Regions from separate parts of the Mycolicibacterium arcueilense genome, predicted to be linked through region 2. Evidence: riboswitches for the same ligand, from Rfam matches in the RefSeq annotation. Region 2 holds a riboswitch; the other holds the start of a gene.

Region 1 (7,106 bases), on a different contig from region 2:
CCGGAGCCGTTGCAGTTGGGGCATACCTTGGGGCTGGTTCCCGGCCGCGCACCGCTGCCGTGGCAGTTGGTGCACGGTGCCGGGCTGGTCAGCCGCAGCGGCATGGCCACGCCCTTGGTGGCTTCCAGGAAGGACAGCTCGGTTTCGGTTTCCAGGTCATTGCCCCGGCGGGGCCGGCTCGGCCGCGGTTGTGCACCGCGCCCGAACAGCCCGCCGAAGAGGTCCCCGATGTTGGCGCCGCCGCTCTGGCCGGCCGCGTCGAACAGGTCGCCCAGGTTGAATTCGGCTCCGTCGGAACCGAATCCGCCACTGAAGTTCCCGCCCTGGTTGAACCGACGCCCACCCCCGGCGAACAGCCGGCGAGTCTCGTCATACTCCTTGCGCTTCGCGGGGTCCGACAGAACACTGTTCGCCTCGGAAACCGCCTTGAACCGCTCTGCCGCTCCCGCATCGGGATTGCGGTCAGGATGCAGTTCGGAGGCCAGTTTCCGGTAGGCCTTCTTGATCTCGTCGGCGCTGGCGTCAGAGGAGACGCCGAGTTCTTTATAGAAGTCCTTCTCGACCCACTCGCGTTGGGCCATGCGCCACCTCCTTACCTCTTCTCTCTAGTTGGATGGACTAATTGTCTGATTCTGCGGCCTGACCGCCTGCGGCGTCAGCGTTATCCGCTGTCCCCGACGGGGAATCACCGCTGGAGTCGGCCTCGGGCACCGTGTCGACCACGCCGACGAGGGCGTGCCTGACCACCTGGTCACCGATCTTGTAGCCGCGGCGCATCACAGTTCCGACGACGGGGTGGGTGCCCTCGCCCTCGTGCTGCACGGCTTCGTGCAGCGACGGGTCGAACTCGTCACCCTCCGCGCCGAACGCGGAAAGACCCTGCCCCTCAAGGGCACCGACGAGCTTGTCGGCAACCGACTTGAGCGGCCCGGATTCCAGGTCACCGTGGCTACGGGCCCGGTCCAGGTCGTCGAGCACACCCAGCAGCTGGCTGATGACGGTGGCCTTGGCCCGGTCGGCGGTGACCTGCTGATCACGCAGTGACCGCTTGCGGTAGTTGTCGTATTCGGCCTTGACGCGTTGCAGCGTGGACTTGAGCTCGGCAACCTCGTCGCTGTCGCTCGCCGGCGCACCGGCATCGGAGGCGGCGGACGCCGGCCCACCAGGGGCCGGCGCCTGCTCACGAACCTCACCGGTGTCGGGATCGATGCGCCGTTTGTCGGTGATGGTCACCGGCTCGTGCGAATCGTTCTCGCTCACTTGGTCTCCTGATCATCGTCGACAACCTCGGCGTCCACCACGTTGTCATCCGCGGCGCCGGCCGAATCTGCTCCGCCGGCGCTCTGCTCGGCCTGGGTGGCCTCGTAGATCGCCTGGCCCAGACCCTGTGACTCGACGCCGAGCTTCTCCATCGCCGCCTTGATCGCGGAGATGTCGGTGCCTTCCAGCGCCGACTTGGCCTCGGCGATCGCACCATCGACCTTGGTCAAGGTGTCCTCGGGAACCTTGGACCCGCCTTCGGCCTCACGCTGCTCCTTGACGAACTTCTCCGTCTGGTAGACCAGCGACTCGGCCTGGTTGCGGACATCGGCCTCTTCGCGACGCTTCTTGTCCTCGTCCGCGTGCGCCTCGGCGTCCTTGATCATCCGGTCGATCTCTTCCTTGGAAAGGCCGGAGCCTTCCTGGATCTTGATCGTGTTTTCCTTGCCGGTGCCCTTGTCCTTGGCGGTGACGTGCACGATGCCGTTGGCGTCGATGTCGAAGGTGACCTCGATCTGCGGCACGCCGCGGGGGGCCGGCGGGATACCGGTCAGCTCGAAGGAGCCGAGCAGCTTGTTGTGCGAAGCGATTTCGCGCTCACCCTGGAAGACCTGGATCTGCACCGACGGCTGGTTGTCGTCAGCGGTGGTGAAGGTCTCCGACCGCTTGGTCGGGATGGTGGTGTTGCGCTCGATCAACTTGGTCATCACGCCACCCTTGGTTTCGATACCGAGGGACAGCGGGGTGACGTCAAGCAGCAGAACGTCTTTCACCTCGCCCTTGAGCACGCCGGCCTGCAGCGCAGCGCCCACCGCGACAACCTCGTCGGGGTTGACGCCCTTGTTGGGCTCCTTGCCGCCGGTCAGTTCCTTGACTAGGTCGGTGACCGCGGGCATACGCGTCGAGCCACCCACCAGGACCACGTGATCGATCTCGCCGACCGAGATGCCGGCGTCCTTGATCACCGACTGGAACGGCTGACGGGTGCGGTCCAGCAGATCCTGAGTGATCTTCTGGAACTCGGCGCGGGTCAGCTGCTCGTCGAGGAACAGCGGGTTCTTGTCGGCGTCGACGGTGATGTAGGGCAGGTTGATCGAGGTGCTCTGCGAGGAGCTCAGTTCAATTTTTGCCTTCTCGGCGGCTTCACGCAGCCGCTGCATCGCCATCTTGTCCTTGGTCAGGTCGATGCCGCTGGTGGCCTTGAATTTGTCGACCAGCCACTCGACGATCCGGTCGTCCCAGTCGTCGCCACCCAGGTGGTTGTCGCCGGAGGTGGCACGCACCTCGACGACGCCGTCGCCGATTTCCAGCAGCGAGACGTCGAACGTGCCGCCACCGAGGTCGAAGACCAGGATGGTCTGTTCCTTGCTGCCCTTGTCCAGGCCGTAGGCCAGGGCGGCCGCGGTGGGCTCGTTGACGATGCGCAGGACGTTCATGCCGGCGATCTGGCCGGCTTCCTTGGTGGCCTGACGCTGGGCGTCGTTGAAGTACGCGGGCACGGTGATGACGGCGTCGGTGATGTCCTCACCGAGGTACGCCTCGGCGTCGCGCTTCAGCTTCTGCAGCGTGCGCGCGCTGATCTCCTGCGCCGTGTAGTTCTTGCCGTCGATCTCGACGGTCCAATCGGTGCCCATGTGACGCTTGACCGAACGGATGGTCCGGTCGACGTTGGTCACTGCCTGGTTCTTGGCGGGCTGGCCGACCAGCACCTCACCGTTGCGCGCGAACGCGACGACGGACGGGGTGGTCCGGGAGCCTTCAGAGTTTGCGACGACGACGGGGTCGCCGCCTTCCAGGACCGCCACGCATGAGTTGGTGGTCCCGAGGTCGATACCGACCGCACGAGCCATGGTGTTGCCTCCTGATAGAGATAGGGGTCTGAGCGGACTGCGCTCAAGCTTGCTCCGGGCGACCCTTGCTTGTCAACCCAGACTTGAGTCTGTCGCACTCAACTTGCTGTCGATGTGGTCAACGGGGGTTTTGGCGGTTTTGTTCCCGGGATTCCGGGAAATTTTTCTCGACCGGGCTCAGCATTCGACGACGTTGACGGCAACGTTGACCGCCAGACCACCCATGGATGTCTCCTTGTACTTCGCGCTCATGTCCAGTCCGGTGGCACGCATCGTCTCGATCACCTGATCCAGGCTCACCCGGTGGGTGCCGTCGCCGCGCAGTGCCATGCGGGCCGCGTTGATCGCCTTACCCGCCGAGATGGCGTTGCGTTCGATGCACGGGATCTGCACCAAGCCGCCGATCGGATCACAGGTCAGTCCGAGGCTGTGTTCCATCGCGATCTCGGCGGCGTTCTCGACCTGCCGCGGTGTGCCGCCCAGGATCTCGGCCAGCCCTCCGGCAGCCATGGACGCCGCGGAGCCGACCTCCCCCTGGCACCCGACCTCGGCACCCGAGATCGAGGCCCGCTCCTTGTACAGCGACCCGATGGCGCCGGCCGTGAGCAGGAAGCGGACGGTCACGTCGTCCGGATCGGCAATTCCGGCCGGGGTGTAGCGCAACGCATAGTGCAGCACCGCCGGGATGATCCCGGCGGCACCGTTGGTGGGCGCGGTCACGATTCGGCCGCCCGAGGCATTCTCCTCGTTGACCGCGAGTGCCACCAGGTTCACCCAGTCCTCGGCGAAGGCCGGATCACGCTGTGGGTCTTCGGCATTGAGCCTGACGTACCAGTCCTTGGCTCGACGCCGGACCATCAGGTTGCCGGGCAGGTAGCCGTCCCGGGACATGCCGTTGACCTGACACGAGACCATGACGTCACGGATCCGCAGGAGACGGTCGCGCACTTCGGCTTCGCTTCGGGCCAGACATTCGTGGCGCATCATCACCTGGCTCACCGACAGTCCGTCGCGTTCGGTCAGGGCGACCAATTCGGCAGCGGTGCGGAAGGAGCCGTCGGCGTCTGGTCCAGCGGTCTCACGCCGGACCGGTTCGGATTCGGCGACGACGAAGCCGCCGCCCACCGAGAAGTAGGTCTCCGCGTAGACCGTGTCACCGCCGGATGAGAATGCCGTCAATGCCATGGCATTCGGATGCTGGGCGAGGCGGCGGCCCGGCTGCAGATGCATGTCGGATTCGGTCAGTCCGATGATGATTCGGCCGGCCAACAGGATCTTGCCCTCGGCGCGAATGGTCGCAAGGCGCCGTTCCATCTCGTCGGTCTCGATCGTCTCGGGCCGGCACCCCTCGAGACCCAGCAGGATGGCCGGCATCGTGCCGTGGCCGGCGCCGGTCGCCGCCAGCGAGCCGAACAGGTCCACCCTGACCGAGGCGACCTGGTCAACCACATTGCGACCGACGAGTTCGTCGACGAACATGCCCGCCGCCCGCATCGGGCCGACAGTGTGCGAGCTCGACGGACCGATCCCGATCGAGAACAGGTCGAAGACACTGACCGCCATGAGATGACTCCAATCCCGGGCATCGCAGCTACGTGATGCATCGTGTGGTGACACCTCCCCGCTCTGTCCTGAAACCTGAGAGTTTTCAGCGCTTGGCGCCTGTTCCCCTTCGGTACGCGCACGGTACGTACGCAGTTCTCCAGAGTTGCCTCGGCACTGCGGTATTGGGGCCTGAGAGTTTCCGGAGAGGATTTGCACCTACGGCACTCCGATATCGGAGGTTCTCCCACAATGCGTCATCGACGTCTTGAGTTGTGTAACGGATGCTACTCCGACCACATGCGGCTAACGTCGAACCAAATCCACCGATCGACGGAGGTTCCGATGCGCCTGTCCACTCGCAACCAGCTCACCGGGACCGTGACGGAGGTGTCCATCGGCGCGGTCATGGCCACCGTCAAGGTAAAGCTCGACGGCGGTGAGCAGATCGTCACGGCGTCGATCACCAAGGAAGCGGTGGAGGAGCTCGGGCTGACGCCGGGTACCCCGACGACGGTCCTCGTCAAGTCCACCGAAGTGATGTTGGGCGTCGACTGACGGCGCTTTTCTCTGCAATCTGAGCGCTGTGGAATACCCGCGCCCATCGCGCAGTTACACCGACCGTCCCACAAAACTAAACTGGCCGTACAGTTCAGTTCCCCTCCAGAATAGGTGGTCAAAGACATGAGCGTTTGGTTCATCACCGGAGCTTCCCGCGGATTCGGCTTGCAGATCGCCCGCGACGCACTGGGCCGCGGCCATCAGGTGGTCGCGACTGCGCGTGACGCGTCCGCCGTCACCGCCGCCCTCGGCGAGAACGACAACGTGCTGGCGGTGGCGCTGGACGTCACCAACGAAGAGCAGGCACAACAGGCCGCGCAGGCGGCCGTGGATCGCTTCGGCCGCATCGATGTCCTGATCAACAACGCCGGACGTGGGCTGCTGGGAGCTGTCGAGGAGGCCACCGACGCCGAAGTGCGGGCCGTGTACGACACCAACGTATTCGGGCTGCTGACCGTCACCCGCGCGGTCACCCCGGTGCTGCGGGCACAACGGTCGGGCACCATCGTCAACATCTCCTCGGTCGGCGGATTCGTCGGCTCACCCGGCTGGGGTGTCTACGCATCGACCAAGTTCGCAGTCGAGGCGATCTCCGAGGCCCTCAACGCCGAACTGAAACCGCTCGGCGTGCACGTCATGGTGGTCGAGCCCGGCTACTTCCGCACCGACTTCCTCGATTCATCGAGCCTGCAGACTCAGCGCAATATCATCGACGACTACGCCGACGGGCCCGCCGGACAGATGCGCGTCGCCGCCGGTGAGCGCAACCACGACCAGCCCGGCGATCCGGTGAAGGCTTCCGGCGCCATCATCGATGTCGTCGAATCCTCGCAGCCACCGCTGCGCCTGCTGCTGGGCAACGACACCATCGCGGCCGTCGAGGCCAAGATCGCCCACGTCCAGGCCGAGCTGGCCCAGTGGCGAAGTGTCTCGGAATCAACGGATTTCGACGATGTCAGCCAGGACTGACGTACCGGCCAGTGGGGCGGGCGAGTTCGTCCGCCCCACCGGCGCACGCAGCGACCGAATCCACCAGGCCATCCGGGTCGCCACGGCCGAGCTGCTCGACGAGGGTGGATTCCCGGCAGCCACCATGGACGCGATCGCGGCGCGATCCGGCGCCAGCAAGGCCACCCTCTACAAACACTGGCCATCACGGACCGCCGTCGCGGCCGAGGCGTTCGGCACCACGATGGCCGAAGCGCTGCCCTTGCCCGATACGGGCAGCACGGCAGGCGATCTCACCGAACAGGTGGTCCGGGTCTCGTCGTTCTACGCCAGCCCCCGAGGCGAGGTGTTCGCCCAACTGCTCGCCGCCTGCGTCGAAGATGCAATGGGCGCAGCGTATTTCCGGGAGTACTTCCTGAGCGGTCGGCGCGCGGCCATCACCGAGCTGTGGCAGCGCGGAGTGGATCGCGGCGACGCCGACGCCGGCACAGCCATCGACGATGTGATCGACATACTGTTCGGTCCGCTCATCTTCCGCCGGATGACGGGCCACTACGCGCTGACCGAGGAGCATGCCCGCCAACTGGCGACGACGGCGTTGCGCGGATTACTCCCCAACACCACCTCCTAGCTCACAAACCCCACCAACCACCTGCGACTTCGGCACCTCACAAGGCGACCAGGTACGGTGCCCACAGCTCGGGGACAGCGGTAGGTGGGGAGGCGATCGATCAGTCATGTCAGAAGAACTGTCGAAGAGGGGTCCGGACGACACGGCGTCCGATGACGCTCCGGCACGCCGCAAGAATATGCAGCGGCGGGCGTTCAAGTTCGCCACACCCGTCGGCGAGATCGCCATCGCGATCCGCACCCCACGCAACGAACGCCCACTTCTGCCGAAGCGCTACGACCCGTTCGGGATCGCCGATCGTGCGCTCGACGCCG
Region 2 (7,106 bases):
GTTGACCCGGTCGGGCATCGACGAGGAGATGCTGGGGGCGTTGGTTCGCAACGGCATCATCACCGCCGGGCCCGCTGGGTTTTTCGACGAGCATTCCGTGGTGATCGCGCAGTGCGCACGCGCCCTGGGTGACTACGGCGTCGAGCCCAGGCACCTGCGGGCATTTCGCTCCGCGGCTGACCGGCAATCCGACCTGATCGCCCAGATCGCCGGCCCGGTGGGCAAGGCGGGCAAGGCCGGCGCGCGGGACCGGGCCGATGACCTGGCCCGTGAAGTGGCAGCCCTGGTGATCACTCTGCACACGTCGCTGATCAAGTCCGCCGTACGCGACGTTCTGGATCGCTGAGGACTAGACTCGTTTCGACGGCCAGTTCGTCTAAGTCGGGACCCCTGAGGCGAACTGGCGAAGGACGAAGATTCGACGAAACGGCACGGCGGTGCGGAGGGCAGGCACAGATGGCTGAGGTTCGCGTGGTCGGCATTCGGGTGGAACAGCCGCAGAACCAGCCCGTGTTGCTGTTGCGGGAATCCAACGGTGACCGCTATCTCCCGATCTGGATCGGGCAGTCGGAGGCCGCCGCGATCGCGCTGGAACAGCAGGGCGTCGAGCCCGCCCGGCCACTCACTCACGACCTGATCCGAGATGTCATTGCCGCCCTTGGGCATTCACTCAAAGAGGTGCGGATCGTCGACCTGCAGGAAGGCACGTTCTACGCCGACCTGATCTTCGACCGCGACATCACGGTGTCGGCCCGCCCCTCGGACTCGGTGGCGATCGCTCTGCGCGTCGGCGTGCCGATCTACGTGGAGGAGGCGGTGCTGGCCGAGGCCGGCCTGCTGATTCCCGACGAGAACGACGAAGAGGCTGCGGGCACCGTCCGTGAGGACGAGGTCGAGAAGTTCAAGGAGTTCCTCGACAGCGTTTCGCCGGACGACTTCAAGGCGACATGAGCGTCGCCCGCGCCTTGCAGGTCACGGGTACATCTCAAGTGGGTATACCGGTGTCGACACGCGGCGCGGGAGACAATCGGGCGGGAATTCGGACGCCATACTTTCTTCACAGCGGGCAATCAGGGCCCGACGGGAAGCGTATGCTCGACACATTCGAGCTCACAGCAAACCGTCGAGGCACAAGTCGCTGCGGGATAACGCGGGCGAGTTCGAACGGCGAGAGGATTCACAGTGGGTGACACGCCACGGCAGGAAGAACTGGATCTGACCACCGGGAGCGGCGCGGAGCCGCCTGTCAGGCCAGCTGGCGAACCCGTGCAGGGCGGGCTGTTCCCCGATGATTCGGTGCCTGACGAACTGGTCGGTTACCGCGGGCCCAGCGCCTGCCAGATCGCCGGTATCACCTACCGGCAGCTGGACTACTGGGCACGTACCTCCCTGGTGGTCCCATCCATCCGGGGCGCCGCGGGCTCGGGCAGCCAGCGTCTGTACTCGTTCAAGGACGTCCTGGTCCTCAAGATCGTCAAGCGGTTGCTGGACACCGGCATCTCGTTGCACAACATTCGGGTTGCGGTCGATCACCTGCGCCAGCGTGGCGTGCAGGATCTGGCCAACATCACCCTGTTCTCCGACGGCACCACGGTCTACGAATGCACGTCGGCCGAAGAGGTCGTGGATCTGCTGCAGGGCGGCCAGGGCGTGTTCGGCATCGCGGTGTCCGGCGCCATGCGTGAGCTGACCGGCACCATCGCCGATTTCCCGGGTGAGCGTGCCGATGGCGGTGAGTCCATCGCGTCACCCGAGGATGAGCTGGCGTCGCGGCGCAAAAGCCGCGACCGCAAGATCGGCTGAGCCACCCCCGCGCACCGTCACTTAGGTACCCCTCGACCGGCGTCGAGGGGTACGTTCGCGTCTGGTCGCCGACACCGGTGCGCTGCCGGTAGAATTGCCGACGCATCGCCCTCGTGCGGGAGAGTTTCGTGACAGCCAGCCACGGACGCCGAAGGAGCAATACCTCTCCGTCAACCTCTCAGGCACCCAGGACCGCGCCAGGCCCCGATGCCTCTGGAAAGTGGTACCCGCTGGGTACCCGCCCATGGGGAAAAGTCCTGTACCGGGGCTGAATCTCTCAGGCACCCGGACCGGGTCGACGACAGAGGGAGAGGGACTGCTACGACGTCCGAGTACGTCTGCGCCTCAGGAGAGTGTCGTGTCCGACCAGCATCAATCGCGTTTCTCCGATCGTCACATCGGCCCAGACGCCTCCGCCGTTGCTGCCATGCTCGACGTGATCGGCGTGGCATCCCTCGACGAGCTCGCCGCCAAGGCGCTGCCCGCAGGCATTCTCGACGCGCTGGCGGCCGATGGGGTGGCCCCGGGTCTCGAAGCTCTGCCCGCGCCGGCCACCGAGGAGCAGTCCCTAGCCGAGTTGCGCGCGTTGGCCGACTCCAACACGACCGCGGTCTCGATGATCGGGCAGGGCTACTTCGACACGTTCACGCCCGCCGTGCTGCGGCGCAACATCCTTGAGAACCCCGCGTGGTACACCGCCTACACCCCGTATCAGCCCGAGATCAGCCAGGGCCGGCTCGAGGTGCTGCTGAACTTCCAAACCATGGTGTCGGACCTGACCGGACTTGAGGTGGCCAACGCCTCGATGCTCGACGAAGGCACCGCCGCGGCCGAGGCCATGACCCTGATGCACCGCGCGACCAAATCCAAGACGAACCGTCTGCTGGTCGACACCGATGTCTACGCGCAGACCGCGGCGGTGCTGGCCACGCGCGCGCAGCCGCTCGGCATCGAGATCGTCACCACGGACCTGCGTCAGGGGTTGCCCGAGGGTGAGTTCTTCGGCGTCATCGTGCAGCTGCCGGGAGCGAGTGGCCGCGTGGACGACTGGACGGGGCTGATCGCCGAGGCGCATGAGCGTGGCGGACTGGTGGCGGTGGGCGCAGACCTGCTCGCGATGACGGTGATTACCCCGCCGGGCGAGATCGGGGCCGACGTCGCTTTCGGGACCAGCCAACGGTTCGGTGTGCCAATGGGATTCGGCGGCCCGCACGCCGGCTATCTGGCGGTGCACGCCAAGCATGCCCGGCAGTTGCCGGGCCGGCTGGTCGGTGTCTCTGTCGACGCGGACGGGTCGCCGGCCTACCGGCTGGCGCTGCAGACCCGTGAGCAGCACATCCGCCGGGACAAGGCCACCAGCAACATCTGTACCGCGCAGGTGCTGTTGGCCGTGATGGCCGCGATGTACGCCAGCTACCACGGTGCCGAAGGGTTGACGGCGATCGCCCGCCGCGTGCGGGGCCATGCCGCCGCGATCGCGGCCGCACTCGGCGATGCGCTGGTGCACGACAAGTACTTCGACACTGTGCTGGCCCGGGTTCCCGGACGAGCCGACGCGGTGGTCGCGGCGGCCAAGGCCAAGGGCATCAACCTGTGGCGCGTCGACGCCGACCACGTGTCGGTGTCCTGCGACGAGGCGACCACCGACGAGCATGTGGCCGCGGTCCTGGAGGCATTCGAGCTGGCGCCGGCCGCTGCCGCTGCCGATCAGGTCGAGCGAACCGCCAGAACTTCCAAGTTCCTCACGCATTCGGCGTTCAACTCCTACCGCACCGAGACCGAGATGATGCGGTACCTGCGGATGCTGGCGGACAAGGATATTGCCTTGGACCGCAGCATGATTCCGTTGGGTTCCTGCACGATGAAACTCAATGCGGCGGCCGAGATGGAGCCGATCACCTGGCCCGAGTTCGGCCGTCAGCACCCGTTCGCGCCGGCATCGGACAACCCGGGCCTGCGCAAGGTGATCGCCGATCTGCAGGACTGGCTCACCGGGATCACCGGCTATGACCAGATTTCGTTGCAGCCCAACGCCGGTTCCCAGGGGGAGTACGCCGGTCTGCTGGCGATCAAGGCCTATCACGACTCGCGCGGCGATACCGAGCGTGACCTCTGCCTGATCCCGTCGAGCGCGCACGGCACCAACGCCGCCTCGGCGGCGCTGGCCGGCATGCGCGTCGTGGTGGTGGCCTGCCGGGAGAACGGTGACGTCGACCTCGACGACCTCCGCGCGAAGATCGCCGAGCATGCGGATCGTGTTGCCGCGCTGATGATCACCTATCCGTCGACGCACGGGGTGTACGAGCACGATGTCGCCGACATCTGCGCGGCCGTGCACGACGTGGGTGGCCAGGTCTACGTGGACGGCGCAAACCTCAACGCGCTGGTCGGGTTGGCCCGGCCGGGCCGCTTCGGCGGCGACGTCAGTCACCTGAACCTGCACAAGACGTTCTGCATCCCGCACGGCGGTGGTGGCCCCGGGGTCGGGCCGGTCGCGGTGCGTTCGCATCTGGCGCCGTTCCTGCCGGGCCATCCGCTGGCCGACGAACTGCCCGATGAGCACACCGTCTCGGCGGCACCCTACGGGTCCGCGTCGATTCTGCCGATCACCTGGGCCTACATCCGGATGATGGGGGCCACGGGTCTGCGCGCAGCGACCCTGACCGCGATCGCGTCGGCCAACTATGTGGCCCGCCGCCTCGACGAGTACTACCCGGTGCTCTACACCGGGGAGAACGGCATGGTCGCCCACGAGTGCATCCTGGACCTGCGCGGGATCACCAAGGACACCGGTGTGACCGTGGATGATGTGGCAAAGCGTCTGGCGGACTACGGTTTCCACGCACCGACGATGAGTTTCCCGGTGGCAGGCACGTTGATGGTCGAGCCGACCGAGAGCGAGAGCCTGACCGAGGTCGACGCGTTCTGCGACGCGATGATCGCCATCCGCGCCGAGATCGACCGGGTCGGCTCGGGGGAGTGGTCAGCGGAAGACAACCCGTTGCGCGGCGCCCCGCACACCGCCGAGTGCCTGCTGGTGACGGAGTGGGATCACCCCTACACCCGCGAGCAGGCCGCCTACCCGTTGGGCAAGGGGTTCCGTCCCAAGGTGTGGCCGCCGGTGCGTCGGATCGACGGTGCCTACGGCGACCGGAATCTCGTGTGCTCCTGCCCGCCGGTCGAGGCGTTCGCCTGATACGTCGATTTCCACCTCAGGGTTGTGCCCGGTTGCTCCGGACAACCCTGAGGTAGAAAGTGGCGCGTCGCGGCGTCACGGGTGAGGTACTGCGGGTGCGGTAGTGCGGATCAACCCAGCATGGTGTTGACCGCGCTGGCCAGTTCGGGTGAGGTCGAGCTGGACAGATGCTGGTAGGTGCCGCTGGTCGCCTGCGCGACGGCCTCCCACGTGGCACGGTCCGAGCCGGTGCCGAAGTCGATCACGTTGACCGCGATCGGACGGGCCGGGTCGAATGCGCCGCGGATGTAGTCCTGCAGCCCGGCCCCGTCCAGACTCTGATCGGTGTGTGGTCCGGTGGTGATCAACAGGATCGAGTTGCTCTGGCCCTCACGGTATTTCGACAATGCTTCGGTATAGAGCATGCGGAGCGTGGTGAACGACACCGCGCCGCCACCCGAGGCGGACTGCCCGTCGAGCGTCGAGGTCAGCGCATCGGAGCGTCGCTGCCCGCTGACCGGCTCGGCCAGGGGGCCGGTCGAAATCTCCGACCGACCCTCGGTGCCGTCAAAGGTCCAGAGGCCGACCGCGGCGGTATCGGGCAGTGCCTTGAGCCGGCTGTCTAGCGCGGCCACGACGTTGGCCAGGCGCGACTTGCCGCCCTCTTCGGTCGGCATCGACTGGTCGAGCATGATCGTGACCGCGGGGTTTCCCGACGGTGTGGCCGTGGCGTTGGCCAGCGTCACCCGCATCGAGTTGTCGCCGACCGACAACGGTGCCGCGAGCTGGCTGAAACTGGTGACATCGCTGGACGGCGGCGACGTGCCCTCGGCGCGGAAACCGGCCTTGGCCAATTCGGCGAGCTGTTCAGGCTTGCGCAGATAGCGGGCGAATTCGCTGGCCGCGGTGACCTGTTCCTTCTCCAGCCAGTCGCCGGCCAGCAGCACCGTCGGATAGTCGGCGGTGGCCGTGGGACCGGGCGGCAGCCAGCCGGCCAACGAGGACTTGACGTTGTCGACCGAGGTGGCTCGCTGGAACAGTTGCTGCTCGGTGGTCGCCACCGCATGCACCGGTGCAGTGGCCGCATCGGGGGCGTTGAGCAACGCGTCCAGAGCGGTGCCCAGCTCGGAGTCGTCGAGTTTGGGCTGCCCGTGGAACAGGCTGTTCACGCCGCTCATACCGGACGTCGCCGGCGCGCCCGAAGGAGCCGTTGCCGCCGCGACGGCCTCGGCGGCAAGCAACGCGGCATCGCCGTTGCTGTGGGTCGGCAGGGCAAGTTTGAGCGTGCCCCAACCGGGCAGCTTGAGCGCGTTCATCGCCGCCGGGCTGCTTTGCAGCTGGGGCAGGGTGGCCCAGGTCTGTTGTGCCAGGGCGTCTTTGAGTTGCGGCCGGACCGCCAGTAGCACCGGCGAGGTGACCAGGGACCGGCTGTCGCTGACAGTCTTGGCGCCCGCGGTCGCCTCCAGCCGAGCCTCGGCGATACTGCTGGCCGGAATCCACAGCGCCGGACGGTCACCGAGCTCGCTGGGCCACGCGTTGGCGAAGCCACTGACCACGCGGTCAGAATCGGCGGACTGCACGCGCACCTTCACGCAGCGGTCGCCCACGGGGCTGACCGACTCGTTGTACGTGTTGGCCAGTCCCTCGATGCGGGAGGAGATGGTCGGGTCGGCGATCACCGCGACCCCGAGTTCGCCGTCGACACAGCGTGCGGCTGCGGCGTCGCTGCGGCCGGCGAGCACGTCACCGAAGAACTTCCACAGGATCATCGCGCCGACCACGGCCACGACGGTGACCAGTGCGACGATCACACCGACGCTGACACCCCGGCGCCCGGACTCGACGGCGCGGTGGCTGCCGGTCCACTCACCGTCCCACTCGCCACGCTGGCGGCCCGTCGGGCCGGTCGGCGGCGGCGGATCATCGACGCCGCCCACCGCACCGAACTGGGCGGTCGGCTGATCGTCGGCATACTCCGCGTCGTAGTCGTCGGCGGCATACTGGTCGCGGTAGCCGTCGACGTACTCGTCGTCGTACCCGTCTTCCTCTACGTACTCTGCTTCGTCTACGAACGCGGCTTCGTCGTAATCGGCGTACTCCGAGTCGTGGTAGTCCGATTCGTAGTCGT

What was found. A riboswitch is a leader RNA that binds a small molecule or an ion and turns the genes downstream of it on or off. The one in region 2 is predicted to bind glycine.
Region 1: another riboswitch for glycine. It lies ahead of AC4LGL_RS00890 (L-serine ammonia-lyase); the one in region 2 lies ahead of gcvP (aminomethyl-transferring glycine dehydrogenase).

What each region holds. Positions count from the first base shown of each region.
Region 1 covers NZ_JBZTYL010000003.1:49,904-57,009, forward strand. The annotation lists gene dnaJ (molecular chaperone DnaJ) at 1-581, opposite strand, end outside; gene grpE (nucleotide exchange factor GrpE) at 619-1,260, opposite strand; gene dnaK (molecular chaperone DnaK) at 1,257-3,110, opposite strand; gene AC4LGL_RS00890 (L-serine ammonia-lyase) at 3,288-4,673, opposite strand; glycine riboswitch at 4,727-4,826, opposite strand; gene AC4LGL_RS00895 (TOBE domain-containing protein) at 4,998-5,210, shown strand; gene AC4LGL_RS00900 (oxidoreductase) at 5,337-6,182, shown strand; gene AC4LGL_RS00905 (TetR/AcrR family transcriptional regulator) at 6,166-6,792, shown strand; gene AC4LGL_RS00910 (Abi-alpha family protein) at 6,899-7,106, shown strand, end outside.
Region 2 covers NZ_JBZTYL010000025.1:93,744-100,849, forward strand. The annotation lists gene ftsR (transcriptional regulator FtsR) at 1-346, shown strand, start outside; gene AC4LGL_RS23535 (bifunctional nuclease family protein) at 457-951, shown strand; gene AC4LGL_RS23540 (MerR family transcriptional regulator) at 1,183-1,803, shown strand; glycine riboswitch at 1,910-2,008, shown strand; gene gcvP (aminomethyl-transferring glycine dehydrogenase) at 2,162-4,999, shown strand; gene AC4LGL_RS23550 (substrate-binding domain-containing protein) at 5,110-7,106, opposite strand, start outside.